Regions from separate parts of the Weizmannia sp. FSL K6-3076 genome, predicted to be linked through region 3. Evidence: riboswitches for the same ligand, from Rfam matches in the RefSeq annotation. Region 3 holds a riboswitch; each other region holds the start of a gene.

Region 1 (4,213 bases), 2.3 Mb from region 3:
CGCAGGCGGAATGAATCTCCCCGTATATAAACCCGCCGTTGCAAACAGCAGTGAAACGGCAAAGACGCCAAGCACTTTCTGGAATACAGGCCTTGATTGTATGGCCTCCATAAAATCCCTCCTCGTATAATAAGTTTAAATCCAAAGTGGATGTCAATTTCCAGTTCATTCTGCTGCTCATTGACAAGTGAATATAAGATTTTGTATTCCGGGCTCGCCCGGAATACAAGTTCGGACTTGGACGCTTCGCGATGTTCCCGGATAATGGTCTTAGGATCGTTTGGGTCAATGCTTCCCCTCCTTGTAGCCTGACTACTCGAAAAGTCTGCATCCCCAGGTTCTTGCTTGAACGTCTAACCCGTAGGCCGTTCCTCCGGATCTCCGTGCTGGAAATGAGCAGTTCCAGGCAGCCCACGGCCCGGATGAGTTCTCATACGCGAGGCTGACAGATCGGCAAGCCATCTGGGGATATCCCGAAGCGTCCGATTCCATCGATCCCAATACAGAGAGGAGGAAATCATATGCCCTTATTTGTCGGTATTGACGTGAGCTCCAAAAACCTCGATGCCTGCCTGATGGATGGAATGGGGGAAACGTTGGCCACCCAAACGGTGACAAACAATCTTCCCGGTGCCTCTGAGTTAAGAGACGCCATCCTCCAACATGCGGAGGCGGATGACACCATCCAGATCGCCATGGAGGCCACATCTGTGTATAGTTGGCACCCGGCAATGTTTTTCCATGAAGATCCCGAGCTGAAACAGCGTCGTACAAAGGTGTTTACCCTGAATCCGAAGCTGGTGAGAAATTTCAAAAAGGCTTATGCCGAGATGGACAAGACCGATCCCAAAGATGCCTGGGTAATTGCGGACCGCTTGCGTTTCGGGAGATTGCCGAAATCCGTGATTCAGTCAGAACAATACCTTGCCCTTCAACGGTTAACACGGATGCGCTATCACCTGATTCAAAGTTTAACCCGGGAACAACAGGTATTTTTGAATCATCTGTTTTTCAAATTCAGTGCCTTTAACCTTGAAGTGGATACACCGGTCTTCGGCCATGCCATAACGGAATTTTTGCTTGAGGCCTATAGCCTCGATGAAATTGCCCAAATGCCTCTGGAGGACTTAGCGATGTATCTCCAGACCAAAGGCCATGGCCGCTTTAGCGATCCCGAGGATTTGGCCGCATCCATCCAAAAAGCTGCCCGGTCCTCTTACCGGCTTTCTAAATGTGTGGAGGATTCGATTGACTTGGTCCTGGGCAGTTCTATTGAGATCATCCGGCATCTTAAACGCCAAATCAAGGATTTGGATAAGGCGATTGCCCGCGTTCTTGATGGAATCCCGAATACCCTCCAGACCATTCCGGGAATAGGCCCGGTGAGCTGTGCTGGGATTCTCGCTGAAATCGGCGACATTGAGCGCTTTGACGACCAAGCCGCGATCGCAAAATTTGCTGGATTGTTCTGGCCCCGCCACCAATCGGGTGATTTTGAGGCTGATGACAAAATGCTTGCGCGTACAGGCAATCGTTATCTCCGGTATTACCTGGTTGAGGCTGCCAATCTGGTCCGGCGACACGAACCTGAGTACCGCGCCTTTTACCAAAAGAAATATCGTGAGGTGCATAAGCACTCACACAAACGCGCCCTCGTCTTAACGGCAAGAAAACTGGTGCGCCTGATCGATGCGCTGCTCCGCAACGATCAAATTTATGCGCCGAAAAAGAAGGTGACGCGATGAGGTAACCAGGTAACCATCATCGATAGCCTGAACTTGAAAACTTCCAGATTATTCCAATTATCTGGAGGCTTAGTTCAGTATTGCCATTTTTACGACATAGAGCCAACAAAATTTCCAATTCACTTGTTTTTAACCCTTGACATCACACCGTAGGACTTTGTTTTTCTTATTACTATTATATTTTCACATCGCCCCTGATTTCAATCTTTCCGTCCCATTTTAAAAAATTTTGCGAATGCCCTTGACAAAAATGGGTGGAACATTTAAAGTGTATTTAAACTAAATAATATTTAAAATTCTTATCCAGAGAGGTGGAGGGACTGGCCCTTTGAAGCCTCGGCAGCGGTCTTTTTTAAAGAACTGTGCCAATTCCAGAAAGCAATTGCTTGAAGATAAGAAGAGCGGACGGTTCTGTTTTGCAATCCATACCTCTTCTTATTGCAGAAGAGGTTTTTTAATGGGCCCATGCAGCTAAAAGCAATTTTTTCTGCGCACAGCAGCTGCTTTAAAAAATATCCAGAAAGAGGGAATCATGATGACGAAAACATTAACAAAAGCGCCGTACAGGGCAGACATTGTCGGAAGCTTTTTGCGCCCGGCCCGGTTGCGCGAAGCGCGGGAAAAATTTGCAGCGGGAACCATCCCGGCCGAAGACTTGCGTGCAATTGAAAATGAAGAAATCCGCCGCCTGGTCAGCAAACAAATTGAAGTCGGCCTCGAAGCGGTAACGGACGGAGAATTCCGGCGGAGATTCTGGCATACGGATTTCATGGAACATTTAAACGGGGTAAAAGGGTATGTGCCGAACCATGGATACCGGTTTGTCGGCATCGAAACGGAAGCTTATGACGTCCGGGTAACCGGAAAAGTCTCCTTTAACCCGGACCATCCGCACATAAAAGATTTTATTGCGCTGAAAGAAATCGCCGGGGACAGGGCGGTTGCGAAAATGACTATTCCAAGCCCGAATCAGTTTTTCAATGCCGGAATCCGCAATGAAGACATTTACCCGGATCTTGAAGAATACGCAAATGATATTATCCAAACTTACCGGGATGCGATCAAAGCTTTTTATGATGCCGGCTGCCGCTACTTGCAGCTGGATGATGTTTATCTTGCCGGCCTGTGTGCACCGAAACTGCCGTTTGCAGACAGTGAGCTCGAAAGGGAAAGATTGATTGATCTCGCTTTACATGTAGCAAACAGCGTACTGGAAGGCAAGCCGGATGATCTGACCATCACAACCCATCTGTGCCGCGGCAACTACCAGTCGAAATGGGCTTTTGAAGGTCCGTATGATAAAATTGCCCCGAAAATCTTTGCAAATGAAAAAGTAGACGGGTTTTTCCTTGAATACGACGATGAGCGTTCCGGCGGGTTTGAACCGTTGAAATACATTCCGGAAGGCGGGCCGAAAGTCGTGCTTGGCATTTTCACATCGAAAAAGGGAGAGCTTGAAGATAAAGTGCTGATCAAAAACCGGATTCGGGAAGCATCCAGGCATGTACCGCTCGAACAGCTTTGCATCAGCACCCAGTGCGGCTTCTCCTCCACCCACCACGGCAATCTTTTAACAGAAGAGCAGCAGTGGGACAAAGTAAAATATATTGTGGATACCGCAAAGGAAATTTGGGGATAAACCGGGAAAACCCGCTGGGGCAGCCAGCGGGTTTTTTATCATGATGCAGGCACGAATCCCTTTCCTGTCTGCTTGTTCATGATCGAAGCACACATCCCTTGCTTTAATGCGAATGCTGGGCACGGCCGACATTCCCCCGAACCCCGTGTGCGTGGGCTGCTTCTTCAGCCGGCGATTTAATGAAAAGCGTAATCGCAAAAGAGACCAGGCAGAGAATCGTGATCGCATGGAATGTCGGCATAAAGCCCCCGAGAAGGGAAGCGATGACCGATCCGGATAATGCGCCGATGCCGAAGCCTTGGTAAATCACTGAATAATTGGCGCTTTGATTTTTCAGGCCGAAGAAGTCTGAAATAATAGCCGGAAATACGGTGACATTTCCGCCGAAACCGAAAGCAATCGCAGCAACACAGATAAAGAACAGGGCGAAATTTAAGTGGGCATAGCTCAAAATGGAAACCGCAACGGCCGTCGCGAGCAGCGTCCCTGATACCACTTTCATTCTTCCCACATGGTCTGATAAACCGCCGAGAACGAGCCGCCCGATGGTGTTAAAGACGGCAATCAGCGCCACTGCATTGCTGGCCGTCGCAACATCCAGCCCGACAAGCCCCGTGCCGATGTCTTTAACAAGGCCGATCAGATATAAACCGCTCATACACGCCGTGAAGAACACGATGAATAAGAGGTAAGCTTGTTTCGTTTTGAGCATTTCTTTGATGGTAAAATCTTTTCCGGCCGGCTGTTTGGACACAGTACCGGATGTGGTTGTATTTTCTGCTTCTTTCAAGAGGAAAGATCCGCCGGTGATCATGGCAATTGCAATCAC
Region 2 (4,213 bases), 2.5 Mb from region 3:
CTTCACGGTACGTTCAATGCTTTTCTGATCGTTATGTTTTCATACGGCGGGGCGGAACTGATCGGCGTTACCGTTTCGGAAACAAAAGACAGCGAGAAAGTGTTGCCGCGTGTGATTAAACAGACCGTTATTCGTGTCATGCTTTTTTATATTTTGCCAATCCTGGTCATTTGTGGCATTGTCCCGTGGAATCAGGTTTCTTCCGTGGAAAGCCCGTTTGTACAGGTATTCAGCCGCACAGGGATCCCCGCTGCCGCCCATGTGATGAATTTTGTGCTCTTGACGGCCGTTCTTTCTGCCGCCAATTCCGGCATTTATGCCACTTCACGCACACTGTTTAACATGGCACAGTCCGGAGAAGCGCCGCACGCCTTTTTAAAAATTTCCCGGAAAGGCGTCCCGCTCATTAGTATTTTGCTGACCTCACTGTTTATTTTAGCCGGCGTGATTCTGGCCTATCTTACGCCGAATGAGGTCATCAGCTATTTGATGACCATCCCGGGATTTACCGTCGTCCTTGTTTGGATCGCCATCTGCGCAGCCGAACTGCGGCTCCGGAAGTCGTATGCAAAATTGCCTTCCTTCCGTGTAAAAGGGTATCCTTTCATGGTCTGGATTGCGCTGCTTGCACTGGCAGGCATTTTCCTGTCCTTTTTGCTGGGCGGCGGAAACCCGATTGGAACAAGCGTCTGCCTTGCTATTTTAATCGTGCTCGTCGTCCTGTCACTGAGAATCAAAGGAAAGGAATAGGCTCCAGCCGGCTGTGTTGATAAAACCGGTCTTTTGGGCAGGGAGAGGACAGAAATACAACTGCGCGATAAGCGAGCACAAACAAGCGGTGTTGATAAAACCGGTTCCCTTGGCGGTGAGAGGACAGACACGGTGTGCACGGCGTGTCAAACTGCCAGAATGGGCGGCACGCCAACCCGTTTGGACTCTTTTTCGTTTTGTGAAGCAAATGAAAGCGGCCATGATGCCCCGCCTGGTTCTGAACCTGCTTTAAAAAAACCAATCAGCGTAAAGAAAAAAAACTCCCGACAGAGCGTGATCTGATAGGGAGTTTTTTTCTTTATCCCTCCATTCGGATAAATCCGATAAAAAAACTTGAAATAATTATATTGACTTCCATTTATTTTCTGATAAAATTTTAAACAACAAATAACTTATCAAGAGCGACGGAGGGATCTGGCCCGATGAAGTCCGGCAACCTGCAGCGAGCAGCAAGGTGCCAATTCCAGCAAAATGGGTACCATTTTGAAAGATAAGCGCTTATCCTTTACTCGCTGTCTTTCCGTAAAAATGGCGGAAAGTTTTTTATTTCTGCAAGGCCGGCCGTTTGAACCAGGATAGGCCCTGATGCGTATAATTCCTCTACATCAGGATGAATTAAATTTATGAATGAAGAAAGCGAGGAACTTGAACATGCAAAAATTAATTATCTTAGCACTTGTCGGCCTTGCCGCGCAATTGGTGGATGGATCTCTTGGAATGGGTTACGGGGTGACTTCAACCTCACTTTTGCTAGCTTTCGGGATTGCGCCGGCTGTCGCGTCAGCTTCTGTGCATTTGGCGGAAGTTTTTACAACGGCGGCTTCCGGAGTTTCACATATGAAATTTGGGAATGTCGATAAAGGGATCATTTGGAAACTGGTTGTACCTGGAGCTGTCGGCGCCTTTCTCGGGGCAACCGTGCTTAGCCATCTTCCTGCAAGCACATTAAAACCGTACATTTCTATTTTTCTGATCGCCCTTGGCCTCTATATTCTTACCCGGTTTCTGTTCAATACGCGCGGGGCGTCGAAAGTCAAAAAGCAAACCAGGTCAAACATATTTTTTATCCCACTTGGCTTTGTCGCAGGATTTTTTGATGCAACGGGGGGCGGTGGCTGGGGCCCTATCGCCACACCGGCTTTGCTGTCCAGAAATGACATCGAACCGCGGAAAGTGATCGGCTCGGTGGATACTAGTGAATTTGCTGTATCCTTGGCATCAAGCATCGGTTTCCTCTTATCCCTCGGCGCTATGCAAATTAACTGGATTTGGACGATCGCCCTCATGCTTGGCGGCCTGATCGCCGCGCCGATTGCAGCCTATCTGGTTAAAATTTTACCGGCTCATTTGCTGGCTGTCATTGTCAGCGGCATGATTGTGTTCAGCAACGTGCAAACTTTATTAAAAATGGCGGGCGCCGGTAGCGGCTGGTACGGCGTTACCTATACAGCCATTGCGGCAATATGGGCCATCCTCATTTTCTATACAATCAGAAGACACAAACGGGCAGTTGCCAGCGCCAGCGTAAGCGTCACAGAATAAGGAATGTTTTCGGGCAAGGGATCCATTGCCCGGATTGTTTTTACCTAAACAAATTTTGGCAAAGAATGAACATAGACGCTTCTATTTGAAGGAACAGTGCCTTTTTTGCTCGCTTCCTTAATGTAGAGGCGCTCTATGTTAAGAAACAACGTCTTTTTACCGCGCTTCCTTTACGTAGACGACCTCTATGTTAAGAAACAACATCTTTTTACCGAACTTTCTTAACGTAGACGGCCTCTATGTTAAGGAACAATATAATTTTTTCTCGCTTCCTTAATGTAGACATGCTCTATGTTAAGGAACAATGTCTTTTTACCTCGCTTCCTTAATGTAGACGCACTCTATGTTAAGAAACAACGTCTTTTTCGCTCGCTTCCTTTACGTAGACGGGCTCTATGTTAAGGAACAACGCCTTTTGACCTCGCTTCCTCAACATAGACGGCCTCTATGTTAAGGAACAACGTCTTTTTTGCTCGCTTTCTTAACGTAGACGGGCTCTATGTTAAGAAACAACACTTTTTTTGCTCGCTTCCTTAATGTAGACGTGCACTATGTTAAGGAACAATGTCTTTTTACCTCGCTTCCTTTACGTAGACAGCCTCTATGTTAAGAAACAACACCTTTTTTGCTCGCTTTCTTCACGTAGACGTACTCTATGTTAAGGAACAACGCAATTTTCGCTCGCTTCCTTAACGTAGCCGACCTCTATGTTAAGAAACAAAGCTATTTTCGCTCGCTTTCTTAACGTAGACGGGCTCTATGTTAAGGAACAACGACTTTTGACCTCGCTTCCTTAACGTAGACGGCCTCTATGTTAAGGAACAGCACCTTTTTCGCTCGCTTCCTTAACGTAGACGGCCTCTATGTTAAGGAACAAGGCAATTTTTGTTCGCTTCCTCAACATAGACGGCCTCTATGTTAAGAAACAACGACTTTTTTGCTCGCTTCCTTAACATAACCGGCCATGCCGCTACCATACAGCACCAGCAAAAAATGAAAAACCATCATAGCACACCTAAGTGAAGGCAGCCGCAAACTTCTTTTATTAACAAGTTCATACGAGAAGCGTTCTGCATGAAGACCGACCAAGAACTTTTTGCAAATCAAAAAACATGGCTTAACCCGCGCCCCGTCCGGTTTGCAACCCCTGTTTATGCCGCTGTCCGCCATGCCCGCTATCCCTCCCCCATCGGCGAAGTGTTTTATGTTTAAAATGTAAAACCTGTTTTGCTATAATTATATTTACTGGTATTTTCCATTTTTTGAACGGAAAGAACGGTGTGTCTATGAAAACATTGATTTCGTCGCTGCAATGGATGGCATTTATGATCGCCGGGTCGATCGCGGCCCCGATTGCCATTGCGGATGCTTTCCATTTCAGTGCAGGTGAGACTGCCCTGTTTGTGCAGCGGACGCTTTTTGTACTCGGGATCGGCGGCCTTTTGCAAGGAATTTTCGGCCACAGAATGCCCATCAATGAAGGGCCGGCCGGGTTGTGGTGGAGCGTGTTTGCCATTTATGCAGGGCTTGTCGGCAGCTTGTACAGTTCAAGCACTGAATCTCTGCAATATTTGGCAGGCGCACTGATTGTAACCGGCATCTTTTTCTTCCTGCTCGCTTTTACCGGACTTGTGGACCAATTAAATAAACTGTTTACGCCGGTAGTGACATTTATTTATTTGCTGTTGTTGGTGCTGCAGTTGAGCGGCTCTTTTATGAAAGGGATGCTCGGCATTACGGGTGCCCATCAGGAAGTCCGGCCGCTTGTTGCCGTTTTGAGCCTTGTCACCGTATTGCTTACATTCTATTTTGGCCATGTAAAGAAACCGTGGGTCAAGCAATATTCGATCATGCTCGGCTTGATTTGTGGCTGGATTTTGTTCGCGCTTTTCGGTGAAGC
Region 3 (4,213 bases):
AGTAGGTTGTAAGCTCTCTTGCAAAGAAAAAGATACCTGCCGAAACTTAATAAATGCTTAAGACCTCCACGTCTCCGGCCATAAAAAAACGCCTGCACAAAGCAGACGAACCAACAAAAGCTCTTACCTGATGACAAACATCAATATACCGCTGGAAAATAAAAAACGCCTTAACTTTGGATGAAAGTTATGTGAAATCCCCCACAAATTATGATCTCGACAAAAATAACAAAATTTCATCAAAATCTTCGTGACAAATTGCCGCTTTTAGATAATAATAATGAAGACAGACTACTAAAACGAGGGATTCTATGGAGTCAAGAGTAGCGAAAAAAAAGAAAAAACGGTCAAGAGTCCGCTGGCGCAGAGTGTTCCTTATGCTCTTTTTACTGCTCATCGTCGCCGGCGCGGGTTACACAGCCTATCAATACTACGCTGGCGTTCATCAGACAGACCCGAATGATGCCTTAAATATGGACAATCTGGAATTTAACGGTAAAAAGGATGCAAATGGCCGCACCAATATTCTCCTTCTCGGAATTGATCGGCGCGGGCAAGAAGATTCAAGAACCGATACCATCATGATTGCCCAATATGACCCGAAGAATAACCAGGTGAAGCTCATTTCGATTATGCGTGACATTTATGCCGAAATTCCGGGGTATAGAAACTATAAAATTAACACAGCCTACTATCTTGGCAATCTGAAGAATCAAAAAAAGGGTGTTGAATTGCTGCGTCAAACACTCAAAACCAATTTTGACATTGATGTGCAATATTATGCACTTGTCGATTTCCAAGGTTTTGTTAAAATTGTCGATACCCTGGCGCCTCAAGGCATTGAAATGAACGTGGAACATAAAATGTCGGAAAACATCGGCTTGACGCTTTATCCTGGAAAACAGCTGATGCATGGGAAACAATTGCTCGCCTACGCACGATTCAGACATGACGCGCAAGGCGACTTTGGCCGGGTTGCCCGCCAGCAAAAAGTGCTTAAAGCGCTCCAATCTGAAGTTTTCAGCGTGAACGGTATCGCCAAAGCGCCGAAACTGCTTGGAACCATTCAGCCGTATATTGCCACCAATATGAGCAAAATGAACATTCTTGCGCTCGCCAAAGACGCCGTCGGAGGCAACCTCAAGGTAAAAACAATGACCGTACCGGTTGCCGGCACCTATACCAATGTCAGCTATCCGGGCGTCGGCGCCGCACTCGAAGTGGACAAAGAAAAAAATATAGAAGCCATCAAACAGTTTTTGGATGAATAACAGGGGCCGGTTCCGGCTCTTTTTTTTGTTGCAGACAGAAAGCCGTACCGGGAGCAAATTGTCCTTTTGGAGGGTTCAAAAAGACAAAAGAAAGCCGGACTAGGAGCAAATTGTCTTTTTGAAGGGTTCAAAAAGACAAAAGAGAGCCGTACCGGGAGCAAATTGTCCTTTTGGAGAGCTCTAAAAGACAAAAGAAAGCCGGACCAGGAGCAAATTGTCCTTTTGGAGAGCTCAAAAAGACAAAAGAGAGCTGGACCAGGAGCAAATTGTCCTTTTGGAGAGCTCAAAAAGACAAAAGAGAGTCGGATCAGGGGCGAATTGTCCTTTTGGAGGGCTCAAAAAGACAAAAGAAAGCCGGACCAAGAGCAAATTGTCTTTTTGAAGGGTTCAAAAAGAAAAAAGAGAGCCGTACCGGGAGCAAATTGTCTTTTTGGAGAGCTCAAAAAGACAAAAGAAAGCCGGACCAAGAGCAAATTGTCCTTTTGAAGGGCTCAAAAAGACAAAAGAAAGCCGGACCAAGAGCAAATTGTCTTTTTGAAGGGCCCAAAAAGACAAAAGAAAGCCGGACCAGGAGCAAATTGTCTTTTTGGAGAGTTCAAAAAGACAAAAGAAAGCCGTACCGGGAGCAAATTGTCTTTTTGGAGAGCTCAAAAAGACAAAAGAGAGTCGGACCAAGAGCAAATTGTCCTTTTGGAGAGCTCAAAAAGACAAAAGAAAGCCAATTAGACAATAGGGGCGAAACCGCATCCAATATGAATTTCAATTTCCCCCTTGTCATGTCACCCGAACAAGTGTAAAGTATAAATAAGTCAAAATTTTAAGTACGTTCAATTAAATAGCCTTATCAAGAGAGGCGGAGGGACTTGGCCCGATGAAACCTCAGCAACCAGCCATACGGCACGGTGCTAAATCCAACAGGTATACCTGAAAAGATAAGGAGCCATGTTATCATCTTGCCTCCTTTTCCGGGAGGCTTTTTTCATATCATGCAAAGGGAGTGTAAAAAGTTGGACTTTCTCGAAACGTTAAAAAACCGCATCCTTGTTGCGGACGGGGCAATGGGGACGCTGCTGTATGCATACGGCGCCGACACATGTTATGAGTCATTCAATCTGAGCCACCCGGAAGACATCCACGCGATCCACCGCGCCTATATCGAAGCTGGCGCATCGGTCATCCAGACCAACACGTACAGTGCCAACTATATCAAGCTTGCACAGTATGGACTGGATGAAAAAGTAAAAGACATCAACAAAGCGGCCGTCCGGATTGCAAAAGAGGCGGCAAACCGTGACACATTTATACTCGGCACAGTCGGCGGTATCCGCGGCCAGCGCAAAACCGAAGCAACACTTGCCGAAATCAAGCGTACGTTCCGCGAGCAGATTTTTCACCTCCTGGACGAAGGAGTTGATGCCCTGCTTTTGGAAACGTATTTTGACGCGGAAGAACTGTATACGGTCGTTGACATTGCGAAAAAAGAAGCGGATGTCCCGGTCATCGCCCAGTTCTCGCTTATCGAACCGGGCGTGCTCCAAAACGGAACCCCGGTCCGCGACGCGTTCAAGGAACTTGAAAACCGCGGCGCCGATGTGACCGGCCTGAACTGCCGGCTCGGCCCGCACCACATGATCCAGGCGTTCGAAGAAATCCCGATACCGAAGCGTGCCTTTTTGTCCGCATACCCGAATGCGAGTCTTTTAGATTACGAGGAAGGCCGGTTCACGTTCACAAATAACGCCGATTATTTTAAAACATGCGCCGAAAAACTGGTCGAACAGGGTGTGCGTCTGATCGGCGGCTGCTGCGGCACGACCCCAGCTCACATCAAAGCAATCGCAGACGGGGTGCAGGGGCTTTTGCCTGTCACAGAAAAAACGGTCCGCCCACCGAAAATTGAAATCGCAGCCGCCCCGGCGCAGCACGAACCACCGTTGCATGAAATCGTAAAAAAGCGCCGCTCTGTCATTGTCGAATTGGATACGCCGAAAACGCTGAACACGACTCGCTTTTTTGAAGGGGCAAAAGCGCTGCACGACGCCGGCATCGATGCCTTGACAATGGCCGACAACTCGCTTGCAAGCCCGCGCATCAGCAACACAGCGATTGCTTCAATTTTAAAAGAGAAACATGGCATCCGGCCGCTTGTTCATATTACATGCCGTGATCGTAATTTGATCGGGCTGCAGTCGCACTTAATGGGCCTTGCTGCGCTCGGGATTGACCAGGTGCTTGCCATCACGGGGGATCCGACAAAAATCGGCGACTTCCCGGGAGCGACGAGCGTATACGATTTGTCATCCATGGAACTGATCGCAATGATCAAGCAATTCAATGATGGCATCTCCCATTCCGGCAAATCGCTTCACAGGAAAACGAATTTTTCCGTCGCGGCTGCATTTAACCCGAACGTCCGCAATCTTGATAAAACGGTCGGGAGGTTGGAGCGCAAAATCCGCCACGGTGCCGATTATTTTATCACCCAGCCTGTGTTCAGCACGGAAAAAATCGAGCAAATCCATGAAGCAACGAAGCATTTGGACGCGCCGATCTATCTTGGCATTATGCCGCTTACCAGCTACCGGAACGCGGTCTTTCTGCACAATGAAGTGCCGGGCATCAAACTGACGGATGAAATTTTGGCGGCGATGGAAAAAACAAATGGCGACCCTGCAAAAGCGCGTGAAGAAAGCCTTGCGATCAGCCGTAACTTGATCGATGCGGCCCTCGCCTATTTCAACGGCATTTACCTGATTACGCCGCTCGAACGCTATGAACTCACAGTGGAATGCACGCGCTACATCCACGAAAAAACAGCAGTGCGAGGCGCAGGCATTGTCTGAGACTGCAACGAAAAGAGTACAGGCGGATTCATTGAAGTGAAACTTTGATAGCACTGTCCAATTGCAAGATTAAGAAAAGAGCTCAAGAAGACAAAACGA
Region 4 (4,213 bases), 240 kb from region 3:
TTGTGAATTAACGGGGGAGGGATTGTTTTGTTAAGGGTAAACAATGTGTCAGTAGAGATAGAGAAGTCAAAAATTTTGGAAGATATAAGTTTTTCTGCTGAACCAGGGGAGATTATTGGCCTGGTTGCTCCAAATGGATCCGGCAAGACGACGCTTTTAAATGCGATATCCAACCTGATTCCTGCTTCAAAAGGCGAAATTAGTATTTACGGCATGAATTATAAAATGCATCGGGAAAAAATCCTTAAAAAAATATTTTTTTTGCAAGACCATACAGTATTGTATCCAAATTTAACAGGGAGAGAGCATTTAAAACTTGTACAAAGATTATGGGAGAGCAAACAAGAATGTGGCGCTGTTATTGAAAAATTAAGCATGGGTTCCTATATCGACAAAAGGGTTTCAAAATATTCGCTTGGCATGCAGCAAAGGCTGCTATTTGGGATGTGCTTGATCAGTTCTTGTGATTTGCTATTGATGGACGAGCCGATGAATGGGCTGGACCCATCCAATATTAAACTGATAAGCAAATCCATTAAGCAACTTAGAGATGAAAATAAAATTGTATTTTTTTCTTCCCATATTCTGAACAATGTTGATGAATTATGTGATCGTGTCATCTTTTTAAAGCAAGGAAGAATGGTTTACGAAAGCAGAAAAAATAATCCGGACTTTAATAAATACATCATCATTAAGTTAGAGAATGGGAATGATGCGGATAAAGTTCTTTCCCTATTTAAAGATGAAGAAATTAAAAATGCCACAGCCAATGAAGTATGGGCGGAGATAGATTCGAGTAAAAGCTCCTTTGTGGTAAATCAGGCATTCGAACAAGACATGAAATTTAAATCATTTTTCATAGGGCAAAAAGGCAGCCAACTAATTTATGAGGAAATATACGAAGGTGAAGATAAATGGGGCTAATCAAATTAGAGACATTGCGATTCATTAGAAATAAAAAAAATTTGACTGTTTTTATTGCTGCTATTTTGATTGTTTTCATTTTGTTTGCAATTACTTTCGTGGGAGCAAAGAGAATGGACCCGCTCAATGAATATCAGGATAACAAATCCTCACTGGAAAATGCCATTTCACACATGGAATCAAATCCAAATAAGAGTGAAGCAAAGAAGAAAGCACTTGCGGGTTTGCAGGAGGAGTTACGCCTTCGTACAGAACAAATACAAGCTCATGAAGCAGGGGATTGGAAGCAAGAACTGAAATTGCAGATCGCTTTAGATAAAAAATTAATTGCTGGGATTAATGCCGGAACAATTGTTTTTGGTAATAAAAAAATTGTTCCGCAGACAGAAAAAGCAATACAGCTCAATACCATTCTGCTTAAACAAAATATTCATCCGGTAATAGAGTCGTTCGAAACCCCGGGTATTAACTTTACATATCGTATTCTTTTTTACGTATTCCCGTTCTTAATGCCTCTTCTCATTGCAGTTTTAATTGGTGATATTTCAACAAGAGACAAACAAGGCGGTATTAATCATTTTGTAAATGTTTTGCCAGTGAAGCTCAAGAAAATATTGGATGCGAGAATCTTCACTTCATTTGTTTACAGCCTTGCCATCACGATTGTTATCCTGGTTGTTGCGCTCATTATTGGTAGCATCATAAGCCATTTGGGGAGTTGGAAGTACCCTGTGGCGATCAATTTAAACGGGACAGAAGTATTGTGGATTTCAATTGCCCGGTTTTTGGGCAGATCGCTTTTACTAATCCTATGTCTTCTATTATTTATTTCTGTTTTCACGCAGTTTTTAAATACCTTTATTCGAAATCAATTGCTTCTGATGCTCGTTTTGGTGGCTTGTTTTTGTTTTGAGGAAATGATGAGCGGATTTAAGACAAAGTTGTATGCTGTTATGCATATCATCCCTTTTACATTTGTGGATGTGCCGAATATAGTGAATGGAGAAAGTGCAGCAAAATTCAGGAATGAGTATATCAATACTACAGACGGAGTCATTACGCTTCTCCTTTCATCTTTGCTGTTTTATTTTCTCACCATATGGATTATCCATAAGAAAAACAAAATTTAAAAAAAGCTTGACGAATCCGAAAAAAAGGGATAAATTGAACGTAAGCAATTTTTAGGTTCGTTGTGTAATTTCTTTTGCGGCGTTGATGGCAAATTTCATATTGGTGTTTTCTTATCAAGAGAGGTTGAGGGAATGGCCCGATGAAGCCTCAGCAACCTTCAATGCTTTTACGCGTTGAAAAGGTGCTAAGTCCTGCAAGTTATGGGATCATAACTTGAAAGATAAGAAGATGGTTCATGCACGAAAGGAATGGCCTTCTTCTTATTGGAGAAGGCTTTTTGATTTTAAGTGAGGGAGTGTCCATCATGTATCATACAGAAACAAAACTTGCACAAATCGGAAACCGCAGTGACCGCGTGACAGGTGCGGTGAACCCGCCTGTTTATTTTTCTACCGCTTACCGCCACGAAGGCATTGGGCAGTCAACCGGTTTCGATTATTCCCGTACCGGCAACCCGACGCGCCAGTTGCTTGAAGAAGCGATTGCGGATCTGGAGGGCGGGGACCGCGGGTTTGCGTGCAGTTCCGGCATGGCTGCGATTTTCACTGTTTTATCTTTGTTCCAGGCCGGCGATGAGTGGATTGTGAGTGATGATTTATATGGCGGCACCTACCGCCTGCTGGAGCAGGGATATAAAAAATGGGGGCTTTGTTGTAAGTACGTGAATACGTGCAACCCGGAAAATATTGAACAAGAAATCACCCCGAAAACGAAAGCCATTTTCCTCGAAACGCCGACAAACCCCCTCATGCAGCAGACGGATATCGGCGCAGTGGCTGAAATTGCGAAAAGGCACGGAATCCTGCTGATTGTAGACAATACTTTTTACACCCCGCTTTTGCAGCAGCCGATTAAAGAAGGCGCTGATATTGTAGTCCATAGCGCGACGAAATATCTTGGCGGGCATAACGACGTGCTGGCCGGTCTGATCGTGGCAAAGGGTGCTGAACTTTGCGAGCAGCTTTTTCTGTACCATAACGGTGCCGGCGCCACCCTCAGTCCGTTTGATTCGTGGCTTCTGATGCGCGGCATGAAAACGCTGGCGCTTAGGATGGAAAAACACGAAAAAAATGCAAAAGCTGTGGCGGCATTTTTAAGCGCGCATCCGGATGTAAAAGATGTGCTGTATCCGGGCCGCGGCGGGATGCTTTCTTTCCGTGTAAAAGAAGAATCATGGGTCGACCCGTTTTTACGCGGCCTGTCTTTGATTACATTTGCCGAAAGCCTCGGTGGGACGGAAAGTTTTATCACTTACCCGGCTACACAGACGCATGCCGACATTCCGGAAGAAAAACGGATTGCTTCAGGCGTAGACAATTGCCTTTTGCGCTTTTCAGTCGGAATTGAAAATGAACGCGATTTGCTTGCAGATATTGAAAAAGCTTTTGCCAACATTCACGAAGGGGTGCAAACACGATGACAAATGAAGATTATTCTTTTCAAACGAGGCTTTTACATAACAGCCATAAAATAGACCCGGCGACCGGTGCTGTGAGTGTACCGATCCAGCATGCTTCGACATACCACCAGGCGGACATTGACCAGTTCGGTAAATACGATTACAGCCGCTCGCTCAATCCAACGAGGGAAGCGCTCGAGGATGTCATCGCCGAACTCGAAGGCGGTGTCAAAGGTTTCGCGTTTGCTTCCGGGATGGCGGCGATTTCAACCGCGTTTCTGCTTTTGTCGGCGGGCGACCATGTTGTCATCACCGAAGATGTGTATGGCGGCACGTTCCGGATGGTGACAGAAGTCCTGACCCGGCTTGGTATTGAACATACATTTGTAGATATGACCAACCTTGAAGAAGTGCGGCAGGCCGTCCGCCCGAACACGAAGGCTTTTTATGTGGAAACCCCTTCAAACCCGCTTTTAAAAGTGACGGATATCCGTGCGGTGAGTGAACTGGCAAAGGAAACCGGGGCGCTCACCTTTGTCGACAACACCTTTTTAACGCCTGCCCTGCAGCGCCCGCTTGAACTCGGGGCGGATATCGTGCTGCACAGCGCGACGAAATTTTTAGCAGGGCACAGCGATGTCGTTGCTGGGCTTGCGGTTGTAAAAGATGAAGCATTGGCAGCGCGCCTCGGATTTTTGCAAAATTCATTCGGGGCGGTGCTCGGCGTCCAGGATGCATGGCTCGTTTTGCGCGGGTTGA

The links. A riboswitch is a leader RNA that binds a small molecule or an ion and turns the genes downstream of it on or off. The one in region 3 is predicted to bind S-adenosylmethionine.
Region 1: linked by a shared signal. The riboswitch ahead of NSS95_RS12920 (5-methyltetrahydropteroyltriglutamate--homocysteine S-methyltransferase) and the one ahead of NSS95_RS01705 (bifunctional homocysteine S-methyltransferase/methylenetetrahydrofolate reductase) in region 3 are both predicted to bind S-adenosylmethionine.
Region 2: linked by a shared signal. The riboswitch ahead of NSS95_RS13630 (sulfite exporter TauE/SafE family protein) and the one ahead of NSS95_RS01705 (bifunctional homocysteine S-methyltransferase/methylenetetrahydrofolate reductase) in region 3 are both predicted to bind S-adenosylmethionine.
Region 4: linked by a shared signal. The riboswitch ahead of NSS95_RS02735 (methionine biosynthesis PLP-dependent protein) and the one ahead of NSS95_RS01705 (bifunctional homocysteine S-methyltransferase/methylenetetrahydrofolate reductase) in region 3 are both predicted to bind S-adenosylmethionine.

Annotation. Positions count from the first base shown of each region.
Region 1 covers NZ_JBBOWU010000001.1:2,686,229-2,690,441, forward strand. The annotation lists gene NSS95_RS12910 (Bax inhibitor-1/YccA family protein) at 1-111, opposite strand, end outside; gene NSS95_RS12915 (IS110 family transposase) at 522-1,745, shown strand; SAM riboswitch class I at 2,042-2,144, shown strand; gene NSS95_RS12920 (5-methyltetrahydropteroyltriglutamate--homocysteine S-methyltransferase) at 2,281-3,384, shown strand; gene NSS95_RS12925 (L-lactate MFS transporter) at 3,488-4,213, opposite strand, start outside.
Region 2 covers NZ_JBBOWU010000001.1:2,858,310-2,862,522, forward strand. The annotation lists gene NSS95_RS13625 (amino acid permease) at 1-750, shown strand, start outside; SAM riboswitch class I at 1,161-1,268, shown strand; gene NSS95_RS13630 (sulfite exporter TauE/SafE family protein) at 1,423-2,313, shown strand; gene NSS95_RS13635 (hypothetical protein) at 3,232-3,483, opposite strand; gene NSS95_RS13640 (purine/pyrimidine permease) at 3,600-4,213, shown strand, end outside.
Region 3 covers NZ_JBBOWU010000001.1:360,735-364,947, forward strand. The annotation lists gene NSS95_RS01695 (LCP family protein) at 312-1,271, shown strand; gene NSS95_RS01700 (hypothetical protein) at 1,442-2,068, shown strand; SAM riboswitch class I at 2,110-2,210, shown strand; gene NSS95_RS01705 (bifunctional homocysteine S-methyltransferase/methylenetetrahydrofolate reductase) at 2,279-4,114, shown strand.
Region 4 covers NZ_JBBOWU010000001.1:598,361-602,573, forward strand. The annotation lists gene NSS95_RS02725 (ABC transporter ATP-binding protein) at 28-924, shown strand; gene NSS95_RS02730 (ABC transporter permease) at 915-2,054, shown strand; SAM riboswitch class I at 2,163-2,282, shown strand; gene NSS95_RS02735 (methionine biosynthesis PLP-dependent protein) at 2,360-3,475, shown strand; gene metC (cystathionine beta-lyase) at 3,472-4,213, shown strand, end outside.